Regions from separate parts of the Micromonospora sp. NPDC005172 genome, predicted to be linked through region 3. Evidence: riboswitches for the same ligand, from Rfam matches in the RefSeq annotation. Region 3 holds a riboswitch; each other region holds the start of a gene.

Region 1 (6,224 bases), on a different contig from region 3:
GCTGCGTCGGGGCCAGACCCCGCAGGCGTTCCGCTCCCCCACGATCCGCGAGGCGTACCGGATCGCCGAGGACGACCCCGACTTTGCCGCCACCGACGACTGTGGCGTGGTGCTGCGGTACCTGCCGGGTACCCCCATCAAGGTGATCGACGGCTCGGACGAGAACATCAAGGTCACCCACCCGGTCGACGTGCACCTGGCGGACAAGCTCTTCCAGCTCGCGGCGGCGCAGGCCCCCCGGCTCACCGACCACCGCAGCTACACCGAGGAGCTGACCGGCCGGACGATCGTGGTGTTCGGCGGCAGCTACGGGATCGGCCACGAACTGACCGAACTGGCGCGGCGCTACGGCGCGCAGGTCTTCCCGTTCAGCCGGTCCACCACCGGCACGCACGTCGAGCGCGCCGAGGACGTCGAGGCCGCGCTGACGACCGCCTTCGAGGCGACCGGCCGCATCGACCACGTGGTGGTCACCGCCGGAATCCTGGAGAAGGGCGCCCTCGCCGAGATGGACGAGGAAACGATGGACCGGGTGTTGCAGGTCAACTTCGTCGGTCCGGTGACCATCGCCCGGCAGGCCCTTCCGTACCTGCAGCAGACCAAGGGTCAGCTGCTGCTCTACACCTCCAGCTCGTACACCCGGGGTCGGGCCCGCTACGCCCTCTACTCGTCCACCAAGGCCGCCCTGGTCAACCTGACGCAGGCGCTCGCCGACGAGTGGGCCGACGTCGGCGTACGGGTCAACTGCATCAACCCGGAGCGGACCGCCACCCCGATGCGCACGCGGGCGTTCGGCGAGGAGCCGGAGCACACCCTGCTGGCCGCGGAGGCCGTCGCCCAGTCCTCGCTTGACGTGTTGATCTCCGACCTGACCGGTCAGGTCATCGACGTACGCCGGGCACCCGGTGACGGGCCGTCCGTGCCGGCGCAGTCCGGCCCGGCCCGGTCCGAGGCGCCGGCCGCGGCGTCCGCGAACTGACGCCGACGGCACCGCGACACCGACGGCGGCGAACGGAGCAACATGCGTGGTGACCTGGTCCGCAAGCTGGCCGCCCGATGCCTCAGCACCGGGCTCGCGGTGCTGGCATTCGTCGTGCTGGCCCTCACCGGCGTCACCGGATGGGGGCTCGCGCTGGCCGTCGCCGCGCTGGCGGCGGCGGCCGTCGAGCAGCGGGTCCGGCCCGGCGCGGACCTGGTCGCCGAGACCGCGCTGATCGCCGCGGCGGTCCTCGTCGGCTACGCCCGTCGGCTCGACGACGGGTTCGATCCGGCGCTGGCCGCCACGGCCCTGGTCCTGCTGGGGCTGGTGCTGCTGGTGGGGCCGCTGCGCACCGCGGGCAACCTGGAGATCCGGGCGGCGAACCTGCCGGTACGCGCCTGGACTCCGCTGATCGCCGACCGGCTCGGCGTCGCCCTGCTGGGGCTGCTGGCGGTGGTGGCGGTCGCCGCCGCGCTGACCCTGCCGGCCGCCGTGGCGCTCGCCGCGAGCATGCTGGTGGCCGCCGGCGCCGGGGCCGTCGCGCTGGACCTGGCCCGACGACGCTTCCGGCCGACCGCCGGCGGTGGGCAGGTGGCCCGCGCGCTGCGTCGGCACGAGCCGAAGTTCCTGCTCTACTTCTCCGCGCCACCCGGTTCGGAATACCAGGTCACCATGTGGCTGCCGTACCTCGAACGGATCGGCCGGCCCTTCCTGGTGTTGGTCCGCGAGCCGGAGTTCCTCGCGCCGCTCGCCGCGGCCACCGACGCGCCGGTGGTCTACTGCCCCACCCTGCGGGCGATGGACGAGGCGCTGGTGCCGAGCCTGCGGGTGGCCTTCTACGTCAACCACGGGGCGAAGAACAGCCACTGCATCCGGTTCACCCAGCTCACCCATGTGCAACTGCACCACGGCGACAGCGACAAGGCACCCAGCGCCAACCCGGTGTCGGGGATCTTCGACCGGATCTTCGTGGCCGGTCCGGCGGCGATCGACAGGTACGCCCGGGCCGGGGTGCAGATCCCGGCGGAGAAGTTCGTGGTGGTGGGCCGTCCCCAGGTGGAGTCGATCGAGGTACGCCAGGAGCCGACACGAGGGCTCGCCCACCCGACCGTGCTCTACACCCCGACCTGGACCGGGCACCACGCCGACGCCGACTACTGCTCGCTGCCGGTGGCCGAGGCGCTGCTGCGGAGGCTGGTGGAGCGCGGCGCGACGGTGATCCTGCGGGCGCACCCGTACACCGCGCAGAACCCGACGTCGGCCCGGCACCTGAGCCGGCTCACCGAGCTGCTGGCCGCCGACCGGGCGCGCAGCGGGCGGCAGCACGTCACCGGGGCGGCGGCCCGGGAGCTGAGCCTGACCGAGTGCGTCAACCGCTCGGATGCGCTGATCTCCGACGTCTCCGGGGTGATCTCGGACTACCTCTACTCCGGCAAGCCGTACGCGGTCACCGACATGGGCGACGAGGGTGACCGGTTCACCGAGCGCTTTCCACTGGCCGGGTCGGGCTACGTGCTGCGGCGCGACATGTCCAACGTGGACGTCGTACTCACGGCCCTGCTGGACACCGACCCGCTGGCCGACGCACGCTGGGTCACCCGCCGCCGCTACCTGGGCGACTTCCCGGCCGAGTCGTACGCCGAGGGTTTCCTGACCGCGGCCCGCCGGGAGCTGACGTCGGCGCGGGAACTGCCCGCGCCCGCACCCGCCTAGCGGTACGGCTCCAGCAGCTCCAGCACCGCCGCCGGGTCCTCCAGATGGGCGTTGTGCCCGAGGCCGGGCAGCGTGACGACCGGTACCCCATACTCCTTGAGCTGCGCGTCGGTGACCATCGGGTCGTGCTCCCCGCGCGCCAGCACCACCGGCACGTCGGTGGCGGCCAACAGCCCGGCCAGGTCGGGCTCGCCGACGGCGAACGCGCTCGTGTCCATCGCGAGCCGCCAGCGGCCATCGACCTGACGCAGGCCGGCGTCCACCATCGGGTGGTCCGGTGCGACGAGGCCGGCGAGACCGGCGACCCGCAGGTAGCGGCGGGCGGCCTCGGTGCGGGTGGCGTACCAGCCCACCGGACGGGCTGCCAGCTCCGCCGCACGGGTCAGCTCCGTGGGTGACCAGACCGCCTTGATGCCCAGCCCCACCACCGCGTCCACCGGCAGTCCGGCGGCGCGGGCCGCCAGCGCCACGCCGACCACACCACCGAGCGAGTGCCCGAGGACGACGAGGCGGTCGTCGGGGGTCAGGCCCTGCGCGACCCGCTGGGCGAAACCCTCGAAGGAGTACGACGGCAGTGGCGCCGACCAGCCGTGGCCGGCGAGGTCGGGTGCCGACCACCGCCCGGGCCAGTGCTGTTCCAGAAGTGGTGCCCAGGGCAGCCACACGTCACCTGTCGCCCCCATGCCGTGCAGCAGCAACAGGATCGGCTCACGGCCGGCTTGACCACCCGGTTCTTCCGCCACGGCCGCAGTCTCCCACGGTTCGCCGCCCGGTACGAGAGCCGTTCAGCGGCGGTCGCCGCCCGGCAACGAAGACGCCGCGGGCGCCGGCCCCTCGTGGGGACGCGGCGCCCGCGGCGTCGTGGGGTGTCCGCCTGGATCAGGCGGAGTAGCCCCGGCTGGTGATCCAGTTGGCCAGGTCGATCGTGGTGACCCAGTACGCCGGGTCGGCCGGGTTCGCCGAGTCGGCGATCCGCACGGTCCGGCCGTTGTCCTTGTAGCCCACGACGGCGATGTAGTGCCCGCCGCCGTAGGAGTGCCAACCGCCGTCGGTGTCGGTGGCGTCGCCGACGACGTTGGCCACCACGCCCCGGCCGTCGGTGATGGCCCTGACGACGTCGGCCGCAAGGCGGTCGATCTGGGCCGGGCTGGGCGCGCCCTCGAACATGCGGGTGCGGTACGGGGAGCCCTTCACCTCGGCGTTGAGCACCCGGGTGGTGTCCTCAGCCGAGTTGGTGCCCATCTCGGTGGTGCCCAGCTCGGCACCCAACTCCTCCTGCGTACGGTCGATGCCGCTGGCGCTCAGGGCGTTGCGGGTGGCCGCCGGGCCGCAGTTGTAGTACGTGTTCTGCGCCTCGTAGTCGTAGTCGAGCACCTTGGTCGCGGGCGGCTTCGGCTGCGTCGGCTTACGGGTGAGGTCCGGGTTGCTCGTGGCCTTCGCGGCGGGCGACGCGGCACTGGTGGCCGGGGCGGCGGTGCTCGGCGCGGTGCTCGGCGACGGGGCCGCGGACCGGACCTCGCCACGGGAGGCGACGGTGTCACTGCGCATCTCGGCGACCGTGGTCGGCGTGTGCTGGCCGGCCGGGGCGTCGGCGGCGCCGGCGACCAGGGCGCCGGTGGTGGTGGCGATGGCGAGGGCCGCGGCGGAGGCGGCGACGATCTGGTACGGGCGCTCGGTCGCAAGACGACGGAGCTGGCGCTTCAGGGTGTGCTTCACGAGGTCCTCCACGGTTCGGGGGGTGAGCGGCACACCGGGGCTCGGCCGGTATCCGGGCAGGCGCCAACGCGCGGGCCGTGGCCCGCGGATGGTGGACCGCTCAGGGGAACGCCCGGCACGGCCGGGCGGGAAGGGCGGTGACCCTGGGGGTCAGCTCACCGTCACGAGGCGGATGAGCGGGGACACCGCGACGCCGTGGAGGCGGGGGAACAACTGTGGGGTCGAGGGGTGCTGCACGAGGATGGAACTCCTTCCGTCACCGCCTACCGGGTTAGCTGACGGATTCGGGCGGGAAGATCGCCCTACCGCGGGCCGTGGCTCGCGGATTCACCCCGGACTTACTGTGGGTCCCCGGTTCGTTGATCACGATTGAGCGGGTCGGCGCGGCGTCGCCTCCTGCGATCGGTTACCGCACCGGACGGGACGACAGTACTGGCCGGTGGGCACTCTGCCAAGCCGCGCCCACCTGCGTAAACATCGATTAGCCCCGCAATTTCTGCGCGTCTTGCCGCTGACGTGACTCGATGGGACAACCGGTTCCGCCGGGACCTGTGGGCGACAACCGGACAGGCCGCCGACAACGCCGCCGCAATGCCAGGAACAATGGCCCCCGATGATGCCGGTCGCCCGATTCCGCCGCCGGTGGCGCGCCTCACATAACGGATCGGGCTCAACCCGCCCGAGCCGGACGCCAGCGCGCCACGACTGCCGTACGGGACGCCCGCGTCGCCGTACGCCGTGACCGCGCCGGGCCCGGCCGCGACCGCACTGCCGCCGCGTACGCCTCCTCGGCGAGGGTGCGCGCCGACTCGGCGGCCACCTCCGCGTCCCGCCAGGCCGACCGCTCCCGCTGCACGGCCCCCCGGTGCTCCGCCAGCCTCGCGTCACGGATCGCCCGGACGAGCAGCACCTCCTGCTCCACCGGGTGTCGGCGGGGGTCCCAGCCACGCCGGTGCCCGAACACGTCACCGAGCTGCGCCATGGTCAGCTCCCCGCGCCAGTACGCCGCCATCGCGGCTCGGTGCAGATAGCGCTCCCGGGCCGCGTACTCGCCGGGGGTGTGCGGGGTCCGGGGAGTCGGCAACGCCCCTGCGGTGGCGACCCGGCGGGCCGCGGTGTCCGCCTCGTCGTACGCCGTCCACGCCTGCTGCGCCTCGTCCTGAGCGACCAGCCAGTCAGCGCGACGGCGTCGGGCGGTCCGCGCCGCTCGGGCGGCGGCGACGGCCACCTCCTCGGCGTACCGGCGCAGGTCGGCGATCTCCGCGGCGGCCAGCTCTCGGGCGGTGGGTGTCGGCGGCGTCGGGTCAGCCGCCGGCGAGTCCCGCTCCGGGCGGGCCACCAGTACGGCGAGGACCGTCAGCGCCAGCAGGAACAGGGCCGACCAGATGGCGGCGGCCTGGGGCACCTCGGTCAGGAACTGGTAGAAGACGACGGTTTCCATGGTCGGCTCCTCGGCATGAGCACGTCAGCGATGGGATGCCGCACGGCGAGGGTGCGGGCGGTGTGTCGTCAGGTGCGGTGGCGGGGCGCTCAGGTCGACGGCAGGCCCGTGGGCCCAATGGTCGGCCTGGGGGTCCGGTGGCCGGGTAGAGACCGGCGTCTGGCATACGACTCGGCGCTCGCCGGACGGCGTGACGCCCCGCCTGTGACCCGCTAGGCCGGCGGCGCTCGGGAGGCTCGGCTGGCCGGGCCGGCGGCTCGGAGCGAGGGCTCAGCGGCCGTGCGGGCCTGGTTGCCGGCCGCCGGCGGGCCTGGCAGGACGGCCAAGGCATCCTTCAGCGCAGGCTGCGGGTCGACGGACCGCGCCGGCCCGGCG
Region 2 (6,224 bases), on a different contig from region 3:
TGGGCCCATGGGACTCCGTCCCAACCTGCTGACCCGGCGTGTCGCCGGTGTCGCGTTGACGACCCTCGCGCTGCTGCTCAGCACCGCTGCGGTGGGCGTCGTTCCGGCTGCTTCGGCCTCCTCCGCAGCGCCGGGCGGCGCCTGTTCGGGGCCGGCCGGCAGCCAGGCCAATGCCCGGGCGAAGCCCGGCGCCGCAGCCCTGCACGAGCCGAACGAGCTGACCGCCAAGCAGGTCCGCGAGCGGGACGCCGACCTTGCGGCGGCATTGCGTGAACGGGCCAACTACCGGGCCGGCGCCGGCGCGACGACGCTGGCCACCGTCACCATCCCGGTGGTGGTGCACGTGATCCAGGAGAACAGCACCCGGGCCGGCGGCAACATCCCGGACTCGCTGATCACCTCGCAGATCAGCGTGCTCAACCAGGCCTACGCGGGCGGGACCGGCGGCGCGACCACCGCTTTCGCGTTCCGGCTCGACAAGATCAATCGGGTGACGAACACGTCCTGGTACCCGATCGTCGACGGCTCGTCCGCCGAGCGGTCGATGAAGTCGTCGCTGCGGGTCGGCGGCAAGAACACGCTCAACATCTACCTCGGTGAGCTGAGCGACGACCTTCTGGGCTGGGCGACCTTCCCGCAGCGCAACCTGAGCAGCATGGACGGCGTGGTCGTGCTGAACGAGTCACTGCCGGGCGGCACCGCCACCAACTACAACCAGGGCGACACCGGCACCCACGAGATCGGCCACTGGCTGAACCTCTACCACACCTTCCAGGGTGGCTGCGGCGGCTCCGGCGACGGCGTCAGCGACACCCCGGCCGAGGCGTCGCCGGCGTACCAGTGCCCGACCGGGCGGAACACCTGCTCGGCGACCGGCCTGGACCCGATCACCAACTTCATGGACTACACCTACGACTCGTGCATGTACCAGTTCACGACGGGGCAGGCGAGCCGCATGCTGACCGCGTGGAACGCGTACCGCGCGGCGTAGCACCCCGCACGTACATCCGGTGCCGGCTCCCTCGTGACGGAGCCGGCACCGGCGTCTTTCCGAGGAACAGGCCGTGGTCAGGCGGCCGTGTACTGGACGTCACGGCTGCGGCGGGTCGGGCGCGTCTGCGGTACGGCCGGAGCCGCGACCGCCGCCGGCGGGCTCTGCGGATCGAGCCAGACCTGGACGGCCGGATGACCGACCGCGATGCCCAGGCCGTGCTGCTCACGGCGGGTCAGCATCGCCACGTCGACGGTGAACTCGAACAGCCGCCAGTCGACCCGTGGCTCCGCCCGGGCGCTCTGCGCCAGCCGGGCCACCCGGACCGGATCGGTGACCGGTCGGGCGCGGCCCGCCACGTACGCCTCGTCGTCGCTCTCCTCCGGCGGGAACGAGTGCAGCGCGTAGCGCCCGTCCCGTTCGAGGTCGCGGCGCTTCGGCGAGTCGATGATGAAGCAGAACAGACCCTCGTCGGTGATGACCGGGGAGACCGGGTGGACCCGGGGCCCACCGTCGGCGCGGACCGTGGCCAGGTAGCCGAAGCCCGGCCCGTACTGCTGCAGGAGAACGCGAATCCCATCGGCGAGGCGGGGCTCGTCGGCGGCGAAATCGGACCAGGAAGCCATGCGGGCATTCTATCGAACAAATGTACGAGGAGCGACCTCGACACGCTGGTCACCGCCCACCTCGCTAAGGTGGTCCGATGCTGCTCTCCGACCGCGACCTGGTCTCCGAGATCAAGGCCGGCACGCTGGGCCTGGAGCCGTTCGAGCCCACCCTGGTCCAACCCTCCAGCATCGACGTACGACTCGATCGGCTGTTCCGGGTCTTCAACAACCATCTCTACACCCACATCGACCCGGCCATGCAGCAGGACGACCTGACCTCGGTGGTCGAGGTGCCCGACGGCGAGCCGTTCGTGCTGCACCCGGGAGAGTTCGTGCTCGCCTCGACACTGGAGGTGATCTCGCTCGGCGACCAGCTCGCCGGCCGGCTGGAGGGTAAGTCCAGCTTGGGCCGCCTCGGCCTGCTCACCCACTCCACCGCCGGGTTCATCGACCCGGGCTTCTCCGGGCACGTGACGCTGGAGCTGTCCAACGTGGCGAACCTGCCGATCACCCTCTGGCCGGGCATGAAGATCGGCCAGCTCTGCATCTTCCGGCTGTCCTCGCCGGCCGAGCACCCGTACGGCTCGGTGGTCTACGGGTCGCGTTACCAGGGTCAGCGGGGGCCGACGCCGAGTCGTTCCTGGCAGAACTGGCGCGCCTGGCCGACGAGGTAGGAGACGACGAGGGCCCGCCGCGAGCGGATCGCGACGGGCCCCGACCGCGTCCCGCGTTTCTCAGCCGGGACGGCCGTAGCTGTGGATGGGCCCGTCGTCGGCCTTCTTCATCTTGACGGGCACCCCGGCCTGCGAGGCGTGCACCACCCAGCCGTTGCCGACGTACATGCCGACGTGGTGGATGTCGCTGTAGTAGAAGACGAGGTCACCGGGGCGCAGGTCGCCCTTGCTGACGTTCCTGGTCACCCGGCTCTGCGCGGCGGCGTTGTGCGGCAGCGACACACCGGCCTTCGCCCAGGCGGCCAGCATCAGCCCGGAGCAGTCGTACGACTCCGGCCCCTCGGCGCCCCACACGTACGGCTTGCCGATCTGGGCGCAGGCGAACTTCACCGCGATGCCGGCAGCGCCACCCGGATAGCTGGCCGGGCAGGGCGCCGGACGCAGCGGACCGCCGCCGCCGTTGCCGTACACCTTGAGGCGCTGCTTCTGCAGCCGGTCGATCTCCTCGTTGATCTGCTTCTTCTTCGCCGCCAACTGCGCCTCGGTCCGGGTCAGCTGGGCGACCATCTCGTCCAGCGGCGCCTTCTGCCGGGCCAGCTCGTCGCGGAGATCGGCGACCTGCCGGACGTCCTGCTGCTGGTTGTGGGCGAACCGGTCGAGCATCTCGAGTTGCCCGACCACCTCACTCGGCGAGCGGCTGCCGAGCATCGTGTTGACGGTCGACAGGTTCTGGCCCATGTACGCCCGTACGGCCAGCGCGCTCACCTTGTTCATCGCGGCGTCGACCTGGCGCTCCAGGGGCGCGATGCGAGCGGCGAGCGTGTCGGCCTGCTTGCGCTTGAGGGCCAGGTCGGCTCGGGTGGCGTTGTGCCGCTCGATGATCGGTTCGAGCTTGTTCCAGTCGGCGTCGATCTGCCGTTCGATCTCGGCGACGGACGGGTCGGCCTGGGCCACCGTGGCGCTGCCCGTCAGGACGACGGCGACGCCGACCAGGGCGGCGAGTGCGGTGGTGAAGCGGGACCAGCGTGGGCGCGGCGCGATCGACGTCGGGTCGGCCGGAGCCGACCGCTCGGACGACGGCCGCGGGGCATCAAGGGCCACCGGGTTCCGTACTCCTTCTTCCTGACCGCCTACCGGGTTAGCTGACGGGTTCGGGCGGGAAGTGGGCGCCCTACCGCAGTGGCTGCGGATTCACCCCAGGGAAACGTGGGTCCCCGGCTCGCTCGGAAGCGACTCGGCGGTGTCGGTCCGTCACCGCCCGGGATGGGCAGACCTGCTACCGGGCCGACAAATGACCAGAGTAGAGACGGCCGTTACCGATCCGCAACCCACGCGTCCGTGACACTCCGTACCGATTGGAGCGAGCCGCCGAGCGTTGGTGAAGGTTTCTTTCTGCATGTTTTGAAACATGGAAAGGTATTGACGCGGACTCCCGTACGGCGCGAAGGTGACCGCACTGACACCAGTTCACATGTAGGGGGTTCGATGAAGCGTCCGACCCTGCTCGCCGTCGCGGTCCTCACCGCCACAGCGGCCGTACCACTGCACACCGGCCCCGCCTCCGCCGCGCCCGCCGCCGACCGCCAGCAGCAGTACGCTGCCGCGGCGACCGAGTACGGCGTCCCGATCGACGTGCTGCTCGGCGTCTCCTACCTGGAGTCCCGCTGGGACAGCAACGCCGGTACGCCGAGCACCAGCGGCGGCTACGGCCCGATGCACCTGACCGATGCCCGGCACGTGACCGCTCTGCCCCGACGCGGCCACCATGACGCCCCGGGGGAGGACCCGCGTGGCGACGACTCCCGCAACGCTCTCACGCCCGCCCCGGCCGCCGACCCCGCGCCGCCCACCGCCGCCCTGCAGACCGTGGACGCCGCCGCCACGCTGACCGGGGCCACGACCGAGGCGCTGCGCACCGACGCGACGACGAACATCCGGGGCGGGGCGGCGCTGCTGGCCGCGTACCAACGGGAGGTGGGCGCGCCCGTCGGCGCCGGCACCGACCCGGCCACCTGGTACGGCGCGGTGGCCCACTACGCCGGCGCGGACAGCGCCGATGCCGCGGCGGCCTTCGCCGACGAGGTCTTCACCACGATCGGCACCGGCCAGACCCGAGTGACCGACGACGGCCAGCGGGTCACGCTGCCGGCCCGCGCCGTACGACCCGAGCGATCCTGGCTGGACCGGCTGGGCCTGCGGCGACTCGCTCGCCCGGACGGACTGGAATGCCCCCCCACGGTGTCCTGTGAGTGGATCCCCGCCCCCTACGCGGCGTTCGGCGACGGCGACTACGGCAACCACGATCTCTCCGACCGGCCCGCCCGGCAGAAGATCGAGTACATCGTCATCCACGACACCGAGGCGAGTTGGGCGACCACGCTCCAACTCGTCCAGGACCCGACCTACGTGAGCTGGCACTACTCGCTTCGCTCGGTGGACGGGCACATCGCCCAGCACGTCCGGACCAAGGACGTCGCCTGGCACGCCGGCAACTGGTACGTCAACGCCAAGTCGATCGGGCTGGAACACGAGGGCTTCGCCGCGCAGGGCACCTGGTACACCGAGGCGATGTACCGGACCTCGGCGAAGCTCGTCCGGCACCTCGCGCTGCGGCTGGGCATCCCGCTGGACCGCCAGCACATCATCGGCCACGACAACGTGCCCGGCACCACCGCGGCGACCGTGCGGGGGATGCACTGGGACCCGGGGCCCTACTGGGACTGGACGCACTACCTCGACCTGCTGCACGCGCCACGGCTGGACACCGGCACCCCGGCCACCGGGCTGGTCCGGATCGACCCCGACTACGCGACCAACCAGCCGGCGTTCACCGGCTGCGTCACCCCGGGGACGCCGTGCGCGCCGCGCGGCTCCTCGTCGGTGATCCTGCACACCGCGCCGTCCGCGGACGCGCCGCTGGTCAACGACATCGCGCTGCGTCCCGACGGCACCCCGGACACGATGGACGTGTCGGACCACGGTGCCCGCGCCTCCGCCGGCCAGACGTACGCGCTGGCCGGTCGGCAGGGCGACTGGACGGCCATCTGGTACCTCGGACAGCGGGCCTGGTTTCACAACCCGACATCCGCGCCGACCGCCGCCTGGACCGTCGGGATGGTGGTCACCCCGAAGCCCGGCCGGGCGACGATCGGAGTGTACGGGCGGGCGTACCCGGAGCAGGCGGCCTACCCGGCCGGCGTGCCCTACCAGACGATCTCGCCACTGCAGTACACCCTCGCCGCCGGTCAGCGGTACGCCGTCGGCACCGTGCTGCAGAGCGAGTACTACCGGGCCAGCACGTTCGACGGTTCGTCCCCCGGCGACTGGACGGTGATCCGGGGCGAGAAGCGGTACGTGCAGATCCAGTTCGGTCATCGCATCATGTACGTCGACCTCGCCGACGTACAGCTCCTGCCGTCACCGGTGGGCGCACCCCGCTGAGAAGCCACGACGGCCCCCGGTCGGTGTGACCGGGGGCCGTTCGTCGTGCCTGGTGCGGATCAGCCGGGTCTACGGAACCCCGCGACGGGCATGGTGTTGATGCTCGACACCATCACCGGTTTGCCGGCGCGTGGTGCGTGCACCATCTGGTTGTTACCCAGATACAGCCCGACGTGACTCAGGCCGGAGTAGAAGAAGACCAGGTCACCGGCGCGGGCGTCGGCGCGCGAGACGGCCTTGCCCTCGTTCCACTGGTCACCCGTGTGGTGGGTGAGGTAGATCCCGGCCGACTTGTAGGCGTACTGGGTCAGGCCCGAGCAGTCGAACGAGTTAGGACCGACCGCACCCCAGACGTACGGGTCGCCGACCTGCTGGCAGGCGGTCCTGATCGCCTTCTGCGCCGCCGCGGAGACCACGCCGTTGATGGTCGGGCAACCCGCGGTCTTGACAGTGGTCTTCGGCATCGACGCTTCGAGCTTCTTGATCTCGGCGTCGATCTGCTTCTTCTTG
Region 3 (6,224 bases):
AGGTGCGGCCCGGCTGCGGCGCGCCGGCCAGGGTGACCGTGTAACCGTCGACGGTGGTGCTGGTCGCCGGGGCGGGCAGCGGCGCTTCGGTCGGCTCGCCGGGGACGGCCACGTCGACGCCGAGGGTCAACGGCTCGCCCCCGGTCGGGGTGAAGTCGGCGAACGCCCGCCACTGCCCGGCACCGGCCAGCGGGGTGTCGACCCGCCAGGTGCCGTCCGGGGCGAGGTCGGGGTGGACGTGGCGGAAGCCGGACAGGTCCCGGCGGGCGACGATCAGGTGCATCCGCTTGTCGTGCGCCACGTCGTACCTGGTCACCGGCCGACCGTCCGGCCCGTCGATCCGGAACGCGAACTCGCCGGACGGGGCGACGACGGGTTCGAGCGTGTAGCCCCGATCGGAGACGAGCAACCCGCCGGGAACGAGGTCGGAGGTCTCGTCACTCGTGGTGGGGCCCGGGGTGCGGACGACCTCGGGCACGCTCTGCGCGACCGGGTCGGCCGGGTCGACCACCCGACCGACCGCGTAGGCCGCGCCGAAGATCGCCGCAAGGCCGAGGGTGAAGGCGCCCAACCTGGTCACCGTGGTCATCCCGGGCCCTCCGCTCACGCCTCGACGAGGTCGTAGCCGGCCTCGTCGACCGCCGCCCGGACGGCCTCGGTGTCCACGGGCTGCTCGCTGCTGACGGTGACCTGACCGGCGGCGAGATCGACCCGCACGTCACGCACGCCCGCGATCGCGCCCACCTCGGCGCTGACCGCGCTGACGCAGTGCCCGCAGGTCATACCCCGCACCTGGTACGTCGTGTCGACCATCGAACCGCTCCTCTCATCGTACCGGTACCCGGTGGGGGTATCCCGGCAGGAAGGGACGTTACCATACCCCCCAGGGGTACGCTATTCTCGTCGCTATGACCGCACCCACCCCGATCCGCGGGTACACCGCCAGCAAGGACCAACTGCTCGCGCGGCTCCGCCGCGCCCAGGGGCAGGTCCGGGGCATCGAGAAGATGGTCGACGAGGACCGCTACTGCATCGACGTGCTCACCCAGATCTCCGCGATCCAGGCCGCGCTCGACAAGGTGGCCCTGGGCCTGCTCGACGGGCACGCCCGGCACTGCATGCACGAGGGGGCGGCCGAGGGCCGGGCCGACGAGATGGCCAGCGAGATGATGGCGGCCGTCGGCCGACTGATGAAGCGCGGCTGAGCCGTCACTCCCGCTCCGGTTCGAGGCGTACCCGGCGCAGCAACTGGGCGTTGAGCGCCACCACGATCGTGGACGCGGACATCAGCACCGCCGCCAACGCCGGGCTCAACGCCACCCCGGCCCAGGCGAGCACCCCGGCCGCCAGCGGCAGCGCCACCACGTTGTAGCTCGCGGCCCAGGCCAGGTTCTGCCGCATCTTGCGGTACGACGCCCGGGACAGCCTCAGCACGGCACCGACACCGCGCGGATCGGACGACGCAAGCACCACCTGGGCGGACTCGATCGCCACGTCGGTCCCCGCCCCGATCGCGATGCCCACGTCCGCGCGGGCCAGCGCCGGCGCGTCGTTCACCCCGTCGCCGACCATCGCCACCGTCAGTCCGCGCCGCTGGAGTTCCGCCACCCAGCTGTCCTTGTCTGCCGGCAGCACCTCGGCGAAGACCTCGTCCACGCCGGCCCGGAAACCGAGGTCGGCGGCCACCGACTCGGCCACCGACCGCGCGTCCCCGGTGATCATGGCGAGGGTGTGGACGCCGGCGGCCCGCAGCTCGGCGATGGCCTGCCGGGCCTCCGGGCGTACCTCGTCGGTCAGCGCGAACGCCCCGAGCACGGTGTCCGGAAGCCGCAGGAGGTACAGCACCACGGCACCGCGTGCCGACCAGCGTCCGGTCGCCTCCCGCAGATCGTCCGGCAGCGGCCCGCCCCGCTCCCGCAGCAGGGCCGGTCCGCCCACCGCGTATTCCGTACCGTCGATGGTGGCCCGCACCCCGCGGCCCGGCAGCGACCGGAAGTCGACAGCCCGCGCCGGGCCGCCCGGCCCGGCCGCCGCCACGATCGCCCGGGCCAGCGGATGCTCGCTGTCGGACTCCACAGCGGCGGCCGTCCGTAACGCCTCGTCCCGCCCCACCCCGGGGGCCGTCACCAGGTCGGTGACCGCATGCCCACCCCGGGTCAGCGTGCCGGTCTTGTCGAAGAGCACCGCGTCGACGGTCCGCATGCGCTCCAACGCCATCCGGTCCTTGACCAGGATCCCGCCCCGCGCCGCCAACGCCGTGGAGAGCGCGACGACGAGCGGGATGGCCAGGCCCAACGCGTGCGGGCAGGCGATCACCAGAACGGTCACGGTACGCACCACCGCCTGGTCGGGCTCGCCGAGCGCGGTCCAGACCACAAGGGTGAGCACGGCCGTACCGGTGGCCACGTAGAACAGCGCGGCGGCGAACCGGTCGGCGAGCAGTTGGGCCTGCCCTCCCGAGCGCTGCGCCTCCGCGACCATGCGCTGGATGCCCGCGAGCGCGGTCTGGTCGCCCAGCGCCTCGACCCGGACCCGGATCGCCGAGTCGGTGGCGACCGTGCCAGCAACCACCCGTTCGCCCACCGACCGGGCGACCGGGCGCGACTCGCCCGTGATCATCGATTCGTCCAACTCGGCGTCGCCGTCGACGATCCGACCGTCGGCAGGTACCCGACCTCCGGGGCGGACCAGCGCCACGTCGCCGACCCTCAGCGCGCCCACCGGCACGCGCTCGACCTGCCCGTCCGCCACCACGCGCTCGGCCTCGTCGGGCAACAACGCCGCCAGTGCCGCCAGAGCCCCTCGGGCCTGCCCGATGGCCTTCATCTCCTGCCAGTGCCCCAGCAGCATGATGGTGACCAGCGCCGCCAACTCCCACCAGAAGTCCAGGTCGAAGGCACCCAGGCTGGTGGCCAGCGACGCGGCGTACGCCACTGTGATCGCCATCGCGACCAGCAGCATCATGCCGGGCGTGCGATCCCGCACCTCCCGTACCGCGCCGACCAGGAACGGCCAGCCACCCCAGAGGAACACCACCGACCCGAGCACCGGCCCCACCAAGGAGCGACCCGGCACGTCCAGCCGAAGCCCGAGCCGGTCCACCACCAGGTGACTGCTCAGCACCACCGGCACGGTGAGCACCAGACAGACCCAGAACCGGCGACGGAACATCGCCGGGTCGTGCCCGGCGTGCCGGTCGTGCCCGGCGTGCCGGCGGTGGTCCGTCGCCGGCGCGGTGTGCCGGTGGTGCTCGGGGTCAGGCGGTGGCGCGGGCATGACTCCACCCTCCCGCCCCCGCCGGGGCGGTGTCAGCGGTTCGACCGTCCGACACTCCGCCACGACCTGCGACACCCAGGCGCGCTGGTTAGCATCTTGCGACGATGACCCCTCCGATCCCGCCGAACAGTAGAGCGCCCGTGTCGTCCCGGTCGCGCGCCGCTGCCCGCCAACCGGGCCCGCCGGTCACGTTCCGTGATCGCCGAATCGTCAGCCCGCGAATTGCGGCGCTCGGCACCGCGTTCGTCCCGCAGAGCTGAACCGGACGGCCCGCCGGCACGTACCCCGCACCGGATCGTTGGGAGTCTCGCATTAACCGTCGTCGTCGCGCTGGTGCTGTGGCCGCGAGACGGCGCTGCCCCATCCACCGCCGCCACCGGGTGGCCAGAGCCGAACAGGAGCACGGATACGGCATGGTGACACTCCTCAGCGTGACCGGATCGGGCACCCGCCCTGAGAACCGCGTCACTGGTCACTCAACGCCATGGCGAAATGACGCTTTTAGTCGGCATCGGGACGTAGCTCAGGCGGTGGACTCTCGGGTAACCTCGCTGCCGGTCACCGACGAAGGCGCGCAGCGGCGCCTGCGGTGCCACCGCCCAATCGCCAACCGGCGAGCCGGGGACCCAGGTACGTGGGGTGAATCCGCGACAGCGGTAGGGGCCACTTCCGCCCCGAACCCGTCAGCTAACCCGGTCGGCGGTCGACGGAAGGGAAGATTGTGACGGCACCCCTACGCCGCTGGTTGACGCCCGTGGTGGCCGTGTTCGCCGCGCTGACCGTGCTCGCCGGGCCCCTCCCGGCCCACGCCGCCCCGACGACCCCCACACCGTCCGGGCACGAGGAGGACGGCGACGAGCCCAAGCTGCTCAATGACGTCATCGAGCAGACCAACCGGGACTACGTGGCGGCCAAGTCCAAGCTGGACAAGTCCAAGAAGCGGCAGGTTGAGCTGGCGGCCGAGGTCGACCGGGCCAAGGCCGACCTGGCGGCGCTGGCCCCGCAGGTCGGGCAGATCGCCGCCCAGTCGTACCGGACCGGGCGTGTCGGCGCGATCGCGATGCTGCTGGAGAGCGACGCTCCGGACTCGTTCGTCCAACGGGCTGCGGCGCTCGACGAGATGAACATGGTCAACGAGAAGAAGCTCGCCGAGGTCAACGCCGTGAAGGCCCGCGCCGAGCAGGCCAAGCTGGCCCTCGACGCGGAGGTACGGGAGCAGCAGAAGCAGACCGCCCTGATGGCCAAGGACAAGCGCGACGCGGACAAGGCGCTCGCGCTGGTCGGCGGCCAGGGCTTCACCGGCGGCCTGGTCGACGCCATCTCGCCGGTCGCCCGGATCGGCCCGGGTCGCACCGCCGACGGCGAGTGGAAGGCGCAGTCGTGCAGCGAGGACGACCCGACCACCTCAGGCTGCATCACGCCGCGCACGCTGCACGCGTACAAGGAGGTCAAGCGGGCCGGGTTCAACCGGTTCGTGGGCTGCCACCGCAACGGTGGACCGTACGAGCACCCGAAGGGCCGCGCCTGTGACTGGTCGCTGCAGAAGAGCGGCTTCAGCCCGTGGCACAACAACGACACCCGCATGTACGGCAACAACGTGGCCGCGTTCCTCATCCGCAACGCCGACCGGCTCGGCATCTACTACGTGATCTGGAACCGGCAGATCTGGATGCCGGCGACCGGCTGGAAGTCGTACAGCGGGCCGTCGAACCACACCGACCACGTACACATGTCGCTGCTCTGACCCGGTGATCAGTAGTCCGAGGGCCGTCCCCCGTCCAGCGGGGCGGCCCTCGGGCGTGTTCGGTGCGGACCGGCCGCGTCAGGCGTCGGTCGTCGCGGCCTCGGCCGGTACGGGGGTCACGGGCCGCACCACTCCGGCCGCGAGCCGGTACGACATCCCCACCACCGCGCACCGCCCCCGCGCCACCTCGTCGGCCAGCACGGGGGACTGCTCGAGCAGCGTCTCGACGGTCTGTGCGATGTGGATGTCGACGATGCCGTCGATGTCGTCCACGCCCTCGGCGGTGGCGCGCCGCAGGCTGGGCAGCACGGCGTCGACCACCGCGGGAAGGTGCCCCGGGGGCGCGATGCCGGTGGCGGCGGACTCGCGGGCCGCCTGCACGGCGCCGCACGAGTCGTGACCGAGCACCACCACGAGCGGGGTGCCGAGCACGGTCACGGCGTACTCCACGCTGCCCAGCACCTCCGGCCCGGTGGTGTGCCCGGCCGTACGGACGACGAAGAGATCACCCAGGCCCCGGTCGAAGATGATCTCGGCGGCCAGCCGGGAGTCGGAGCAGCCGACGATCACCGCGAACGGGTGCTGCCCGTCCGCCACGGCGGCCCGGTGTCCGGCGTCCTGGTTGGGGTGGCGCGGCGCTCCACCGACGAAGCGAAGGTTGCCGGCGGCCAGCTCGGCGTACGCTCGGGCCGGCTCGGTCGTGACCGACGATCGATCGACGGCCCGCTGTGCGCCCGGCTGCCCGCCAGGCGTACCGGAACGGCTCATCCCCGCACCTCGTTTCCACGCGTTTGACCTGCTCAACGGGCTTTGCAGCCGGGCCGGCGGTGGGCACTGGCTCGCGCTCAACGGTCACACGCACCGCAAGATGCGTCAAGATATGCGTGATTTAGATTTCATACGTTGACCGGAGAGGCGGCCCCACGATGGCGAGCACGGCGGCCGGCGGCGGCCGGAACTGGACATTTCTCACCAACCACGGGCATGTGCTGCTCGCCATCGCCCGCGACCCCACCGCGCGACTGCGCGACGTGGCGGCGGAGGTGGGCGTCACCGAGCGGGCCGCCCAGGCCATCGTCGCCGACCTGGAGGCCGGCGGTTACCTGCACCGCACCCGGGTGGGGCGTCGTAACGAATACACCCTGAACCCGGCCGGCCGGTTCCGGCACCCCGCCGAGGCCGAGGTGCAGGTCGGCGACCTTCT

Evidence for each region. Region 3 has a riboswitch for cyclic di-AMP ahead of ABZV06_RS06580 (hypothetical protein). Riboswitches for the same ligand answer to the same signal wherever they lie in the genome.
Region 1: it holds a riboswitch for cyclic di-AMP, as region 3 does, so the genes downstream of both, ABZV06_RS04710 (C39 family peptidase) here and ABZV06_RS06580 (hypothetical protein) in region 3, are expected to answer to the same signal.
Region 2: it holds a riboswitch for cyclic di-AMP, as region 3 does, so the genes downstream of both, ABZV06_RS02035 (NlpC/P60 family protein) here and ABZV06_RS06580 (hypothetical protein) in region 3, are expected to answer to the same signal.

The regions. Positions count from the first base shown of each region.
Region 1 covers NZ_JBEXIL010000004.1:166,144-172,367, forward strand. The annotation lists gene ABZV06_RS04695 (bifunctional cytidylyltransferase/SDR family oxidoreductase) at 1-979, shown strand, start outside; gene ABZV06_RS04700 (CDP-glycerol glycerophosphotransferase family protein) at 1,022-2,692, shown strand; gene ABZV06_RS04705 (alpha/beta fold hydrolase) at 2,689-3,435, opposite strand; gene ABZV06_RS04710 (C39 family peptidase) at 3,572-4,420, opposite strand; cyclic di-AMP (ydaO/yuaA leader) riboswitch at 4,654-4,794, opposite strand; gene ABZV06_RS04715 (hypothetical protein) at 5,079-5,849, opposite strand; gene ABZV06_RS04720 (hypothetical protein) at 6,062-6,224, opposite strand, start outside.
Region 2 covers NZ_JBEXIL010000002.1:157,381-163,604, reverse strand. The annotation lists gene ABZV06_RS02050 (zinc metalloprotease) at 8-991, shown strand; gene ABZV06_RS02045 (pyridoxamine 5'-phosphate oxidase family protein) at 1,069-1,617, opposite strand; gene dcd (dCTP deaminase) at 1,695-2,273, shown strand; gene ABZV06_RS02035 (NlpC/P60 family protein) at 2,334-3,374, opposite strand; cyclic di-AMP (ydaO/yuaA leader) riboswitch at 3,387-3,523, opposite strand; gene ABZV06_RS02030 (N-acetylmuramoyl-L-alanine amidase) at 3,759-5,714, shown strand; gene ABZV06_RS02025 (NlpC/P60 family protein) at 5,774-6,224, opposite strand, start outside.
Region 3 covers NZ_JBEXIL010000007.1:7,807-14,030, reverse strand. The annotation lists gene ABZV06_RS06600 (hypothetical protein) at 1-589, opposite strand, end outside; gene ABZV06_RS06595 (copper ion binding protein) at 604-813, opposite strand; gene ABZV06_RS06590 (metal-sensitive transcriptional regulator) at 909-1,205, shown strand; gene ABZV06_RS06585 (heavy metal translocating P-type ATPase) at 1,210-3,171, opposite strand; cyclic di-AMP (ydaO/yuaA leader) riboswitch at 3,863-3,994, shown strand; gene ABZV06_RS06580 (hypothetical protein) at 3,998-5,020, shown strand; gene ABZV06_RS06575 (carbonic anhydrase) at 5,099-5,788, opposite strand; gene ABZV06_RS06570 (MarR family winged helix-turn-helix transcriptional regulator) at 5,947-6,224, shown strand, end outside.